Regions from separate parts of the Clostridium gasigenes genome, predicted to be linked through region 1. Evidence: riboswitches for the same ligand, from Rfam matches in the RefSeq annotation. Region 1 holds a riboswitch; each other region holds the start of a gene.
The links. A riboswitch is a leader RNA that binds a small molecule or an ion and turns the genes downstream of it on or off. The one in region 1 is predicted to bind lysine.

Region 1 (2,285 bases):
ACTGGTAAAAATGATAATGTAGCCAATATTGTAATAAACGTAAATGATGAAACCATCCCTTTTTGATAATTCATAATTAATAATATATTTACTAGTATTGAACTTACTATTAATGAGTTAACTGGCGTGCCATATTTAGGATGTATTTTGCCAAAGAATTTTGGAAAGACGCCATCTTGACCTGCTGCATATGAAATACGAGCAGTTGATAATAACCAACCAATTATTGTACCTAAAATCGATACTACTATTGCTATAGTTAATATCTTGCCTACTGAAGTTCCAAGAACATTAGTCAGTATATCAGTTAAAGGTGCTTGACTTACTGCAAGCTGCTCATTTGACATAGCGCCCATGCTTACAATACTTATTACTAAATAAATCGTTGCTGCAATAATTAATCCATATATTGTGCTCTTTTTAACATTTTTTTCAGGATCCTTTATTTCTCCTGCTGTAACTGTGGCGCTTTCCATTCCTACAAAAGCCCATAAAGTGGCTGTAGCTGCTAATGGTATTGTAGAAAGTCCTTTTCCTTCTGGTAATAGTGGAATTAAATTTGAACTGTCAAAGGCGAAGAATGAAACAATAATAAAAATTGTAAAGAATCCTATTTTAAATACTGTAGCAAAACTTTGAATTTTCCCAGCTTTCTTTACTCCTACTATGTTTATTATGGTAAATGTCCATAATACTACACTTGAAAAAACAATCGCATATATAGGCTTATTTAATGCAGGCATAATTGCCGTACTATAACTTACTAGCGCTACCACGATTGCTGCATTTCCTATCCATGACCCATTCCAATATAGCCATGCACTTAAAAACCCTGCGAATTCCCCAAAGGCTTCTTTTGTATATTTATAGGCTCCTCCTGTACTTGGATACTTGGATCCTAAATTTGCAAAGGATAAAGCTATAGTTATTGATCCTAAAGTTGTTATTATCCATGCTATTATTGTAGCCATTGGTCCCGAAACCTGAGCAAGTGTAGCTGGCAACATAAAAACACCTGATCCTATCATGTTCCCACATACAAGCATAGTTGCCATAAACAGACTGATTTCCTTCTTTAAATTCTTATTTTCCATTTTGTCCTCCTTAAGTTTCAGGTAAAAAAAACAAGCTCAGAGGCTATTCTCTGAGCTTGTATAAATTCTTAAGTAACAAACACAAAGATAGCTCTCCATAAATATTATGGCAGTTTTGCATATATTTTATACAAACCCAACATATAGCCTTAAAACATTAACTATATACTTCGGCAATAATACCTTTCATATTAAATCACAGCGTTTAACTCATTAATATTACTTTTTATCATTGCAACCTCTATCTTTTCCCTATTAAATTGTTTTTTTTCTTATTTTAACATTTTTTTTATAAATGTCAAATATACCGAGTTCTAAAATAACAACTCAAATATTCTTAGGTCTTTTTGATATGCCTAACCTAGCTCATTAATGATATAATATTTTTACAGGAACTTCCCACAGACGAAATTTATTTTCTAATGCTAAGAACCTAATCAAAATCGTAGATTTTACTTATATTCTTATATACTTGAGTTTTTATAATTAATATTCTAAAAGAGAGGTATCTTATGATTAATTTATTAAACAATCTTATAAATAACTTAGGTTATTTAATATTTCTAGCTTTTATTATTTCTAATTTATCTATATTCAAGAATATAATACAAAAAAATGAATTTCAAAAATTTGATCTTATTATATTATCTATAACATTTGCCATTTTTGGGATAGTAGGCACCTATTCTGGTGTAGATGTAAATGGTGCAATAGCTAATACAAGAATCATCGGAATAATGGCTGGTGGTATATTCTGTGGCCCTTTTGTTGGTATTGTATCTGGTCTTATTGCAGGTATTCATAGGTTAACTTATGACATAGGTGGCATAACCTCTATTCCTTGTGCTTTAACTACTATTATTGCAGGCTGTTTTTCTGGTTTTATATATAAAAGATGCTTAAAATATGAAAAATGGTTTTACGGTTTAATTGGAGGAATTATTATTGAGATAATTGAAATTTTTTTAATTTTATTATTATCAAAACCTTATTCTAAGGCTTTTCATATAGTAGAAAATATATATTTGCCTATGATTTTTATAAACGCTTTAGGTACATGCCTTCTAATTTTACTAATTCAAAGGATATTTAATGAGAGAGATCAAATAGCCGCAACCCAAGCTAAAATCGCTCTTGATATAGCAACTAAGACACTACCCTATTTTCGAGATATTAATAATAATTCCTTAA
Region 2 (2,285 bases), 1.0 Mb from region 1:
TTAAAAGTAATATATTCTTATAAAATTTCTAATATTTCTATATTATATTTTTCTCCGGGAGCATCAACTTCAACCTTAGCTCTAACTTTTTTGCCGGATAATGCTTTTCCTAAATCAGACTCTATACTTATACACATATTTTGAGGGTCTAAATCCATAGTAGTTACTAGTGTAACAATAGTTTCGTAGTCATCCTCTATAAATTTAATTTTAGCTTTACTATTAATTCCTAATGTTAATTTATTTAAATGCGTATCATCTATTAGAGTTGCTGTTGAAATCATAGTCATTAAATATTGAATTCTATTATCATTTTCTCTATAGTTTGCGCAAGCTTCTTTATATTCTGCGTTTTCTGATCTATCGCCATGTGCAGCAGCTACTAATTTTTCCTTTGATATTTCAGCCCTTTTTACTGTTAATCTATATTCCAATTCTTCTCTTAATTTTTTTATATTTTCTTCTGTTAATTCATTATTCATAAAAATTTAGCCTCCCCTAAAATATATTTCCCTATATATTATATAATATATAGAAAAAAATGAAAGGTATTTAGTTATATTTATTCTACGATATTGATAAAGAGAATTAAGAAGGAAATTAAGAAGGGAATTGATAGCTTTTTACTTGATTCAAATATAGGAAAACTTATGTTTGCTATATTATGAAATACAACATATAATGAACTAGAAGATTTAGATAAGATAGATGATTGGTGTTAAAAGTACTAGTAAAGAGCTAAGCAGCTAAGATTTACTAGAAAAGGAATTATCGACGAAGTTTATAGTCCATGCTTTAAGGCTATTTTCTGATTATATGGATAAAAACTATATAATTGTCACAATTAATTGTGGCGCGCTATTGTTTAATAAATTTGTATATTTGATATATATTGAAGTATTTATACTTCAAGCTTTAAGTCACGGTACTTAAGGCTTTTTTTGAGTAAAAGTATAAAGGATTTACATAAGTAATCTGCAAATAAATAATAGACTAGTATTCTTGATTTTGAGTCTGTTAATTATCTTACGATGACAAATAATTTATAAAGACATGTCTAAAAATTTTTATTAAAAGCATTAGGTATTTAAAAAATAGACTAAAACATTAATTTGTTGTTTTTAAAAAATATCTAAGCAAAGAAACTATATAAAAATTAAGGGGGACATATAAGATGATAATAGGCGTATTAAAAGAAATTAAGTGTGGAGAATCAAGAGTAATAGTAACACCGGTAGAGGCAGAAGAATTAATAAATGATGGACATGAGGTGTTAGTTCAGAAAAATGCAGGGTATATAGCTGGCTTTAATGATGAGGAATATGCAAGAATAGGTGCTAAAATTATAGATAATAGAGAAGATATATATGGTAAATGTGATATGGTATTAAAGGTTAAAGAATTTTTCGAAGAAGAATACCATTTATTAAGAAGTGGACAAATACTGTTTGCATGTATACATCCAGCTTCAAATAGAGAAGAGGTAGATGCATTATTAAGAAATAAAGTTATAGCGTTTACTGCAGAAGATACACATAGATATGGGTCACCTAACTGCGAAGTAGCTGGGAAATTAGGTGCATTAATGGGCGTGCAGTACTTATTAAATAGTAATGGTGGAAAAGGTCAATTAATTAGTGGAATAGCAGGGGCACCAGGCGCAAATGTTATAGTTCTTGGAGCTGGAATAGTTGGAAAAGGAGCTATACAAATATTGTCATCACTTGGAGCACAGGTAACAGTTATGGCTAGAAGTATAGCAACTATGAGAAGTTGTCATGAAATATATCCAGCTAATGTGAGAACAATGTTTTCTAATCAATCAAATATAAAAGCACTTTTACCTACAACAGATTTAGTAGTAAATTGTGTTAAGTGGCCAAAGCATAGAGAAGATAATTTAATAACTAGAGAAATGCTTTCATTAATGAAAAGAGGTTCAGTAATAGTTGATATAAGTGCAGATGTAGGTGGGGCAATTGAAACATATAGACCTACAACTCATGAAGATCCTGTTTATGAAGTAGATGGAATAATTCACTATGGAGTAGATAATATACCAGGAGCTGCGGCGCATACTACATCAATAGCATATGCTGCAAGTGTACTACCTCATATAAGAGCTATTGCAAATAAAGGAGTAAGAGAAGCTTGTAGAAAAGATGGATTTTTGAGAAGAAGCTTAACTGCATATAATGGAATACTTACTCATAAAGAAACAAGCATAATTCAAAATAGAAAATGGAGCACACCAGAAGAAATTCTAGAATTAGATTTGGATAATA
Region 3 (2,285 bases), 1.5 Mb from region 1:
GAGAATCCATATGCCCCTGTTGTCATTATTGCTAATATATCTCCACCTTGAGCCTTTGGAAGTTCTATATCTTTTATTAATATATCTCCTGATTCACAACATTTTCCTGCTATAGTTACCTTCTTATCTAATGTCATATTCATTTTATTTGCAATACAAGCTTCATATTTTGCACTATAAAGTGCTGGTCTAATATTATCTGTCATTCCACCATCTACTGCAACATAAGTTCTAACACCTTCTATTTCTTTAATAGCTCCAATTGTATATAATGTCATACCTGCATTTCCAACTATTGATCTACCTGGCTCTATTGTTAATATTGGTTTTTCAAGTGATAATTTTTCACATACTTCATTAACTTTATTTATAATCACTTGGCAATATTCTTCAGTGCTTCTTGGCTCATCTTCATCAGTATAATGAATTGCAAACCCGCCACCTAAATCTAATTCTGTTATTAAATGACCTGTTTCTTTCCTTATATTATCTATAAATCCAAGCATTACTTCTGCTGCATCTGCAAATGGTTCTAAATCAAATATTTGTGACCCTATATGACAGTGAACTCCTGCAAGTTCTATATTTTCTAAAGATAAAGCATGCTTTACCGCATTCATTATTGTATCTCCAACTGGCGCAAATCCAAATTTAGAATCTATTTGACCTGTTTTAATGTAATCATGAGTATGAGCTTCTATTCCCGGTGTTAATCTTAAATATATTTTTTGAATTTTATTATTTAATTTTGCTATTTTATTTAACTCTTCCATTTCATATAAATTATCAACAATAAATCTTCCAACCCCAAGTTCTACTCCTAAAGTCATTTCTGACAAAGTTTTGTTGTTACCATGGAAATAAGTCTTTTCTAGTGGAAATCCAGCTTTATAAGCCGTATATAATTCTCCACCTGAAACAATATCTAAATATAGCCCTTCTTTATTTATTAGCTTACACATTTCTACTGTAAGGAATGCTTTCCCTGCAAATGCTACTCTATTTCCTTCTTCACATTTAAAGTTTCTGTAGTATCCTTTGCATGTATCTATTAACAATTGCTCATCCATAACATAAAGAGGTGTTCCAAATTCCTTAGCTAAACTCTCTGCTTTAACACCTCCTATGTATAAATCATTTTCTTTACATTCCATTGCCCCAAATAATTTCATGATTTTTCCTCCTAATTTTTACTTTAATCATCTTAAGTCGTTATTTTTTAAGATGCCTTAAGTCCTTATTTTTTATTCTTTATTTTTTTGTAAAATAAAACACCATGGAATAATTCCATGGTGGTAGATACTATTTAAGGCTTATATGCATTTTGCTTAAAATTTTAATTTGTTCTATTTTTCTAAAAATTAATAAAATAGAATTTATCTTTGAATTAAAATATTTAAACCTAGCAAACCTCGCTAGCGCTTCACTTACGTGACAGTCATACACATATTATATGTACACCCAAAAACAAGTTTTTGCAACACTTATTTCTTCGGCCATTTTACCTTTCCTTATTAGTCTTAGCTTGCTAGCTCTTAATAAGTACTCTTTAAATATGGCACCTCTACCTTGGTAATTATCTTTTAATCTTATTATATGATACTTTACAATTTATGATACCATAATTTTCAGAAAAATCAATCTTTATCTTAGAAACAGCATCCATTTATTGTTTTACTTTCCACAATTTTTACTTGCACTAATTAAAAAGCCTATACAAGAAAATAAAATGTTTTTTAATAATAACATTGATGCATTATCTATATCAACTATATAGATATAACCTACCATTATTACTATAGTTATAGTAATTGATATTATCCCAACCACTAAATTTCTAAAAAACATAACTTTTTCGTTACAATTCGTCTTATTTTGACTACAATTTTCTAATAAGAAACCTATTATAGAAGAAAATATGGTTCTAATTGCAACTAAATTATCAACATTTTTTAAATCTGGATTAAATACAGAAAATATTATTAAACCAAAACTTAACATAGCTATAATGAATAATATTTTATAGGTTATATAGATAGATTGCCATTTTTTCAGAGAATATTCTAATCTATGCTTAATCCATTTCACCTATTAACCACCCTCTTCTTTTGTGTTTTTAAAAATTTATTTTCATTTTATATAATATGTATAGTTATTAGGATAGGTAACCACTTCTTTAATCATTTTTTTAAATTGCATTATTTATAGTTTTTTAAGATAACTTAATTAATAATAGGATTAAAGCCTAACTAAATTTATTTTAGTTAGGCTTTAATTTTTTTGAA

Region 2: linked by a shared signal. The riboswitch ahead of J1C67_RS11005 (alanine dehydrogenase) and the one ahead of J1C67_RS15715 (APC family permease) in region 1 are both predicted to bind lysine.
Region 3: linked by a shared signal. The riboswitch ahead of lysA (diaminopimelate decarboxylase) and the one ahead of J1C67_RS15715 (APC family permease) in region 1 are both predicted to bind lysine.

What each region holds. Positions count from the first base shown of each region.
Region 1 covers NZ_CP071376.1:3,353,962-3,356,246, forward strand. The annotation lists gene J1C67_RS15715 (APC family permease) at 1-1,094, opposite strand, end outside; lysine riboswitch at 1,175-1,346, opposite strand; gene J1C67_RS15720 (LytS/YhcK type 5TM receptor domain-containing protein) at 1,607-2,285, shown strand, end outside.
Region 2 covers NZ_CP071376.1:2,358,747-2,361,031, forward strand. The annotation lists gene J1C67_RS11000 (GreA/GreB family elongation factor) at 18-482, opposite strand; lysine riboswitch at 698-869, shown strand; gene J1C67_RS11005 (alanine dehydrogenase) at 1,175-2,285, shown strand, end outside.
Region 3 covers NZ_CP071376.1:1,815,456-1,817,740, reverse strand. The annotation lists gene lysA (diaminopimelate decarboxylase) at 1-1,172, opposite strand, end outside; lysine riboswitch at 1,409-1,575, opposite strand; gene J1C67_RS08680 (hypothetical protein) at 1,675-2,088, opposite strand.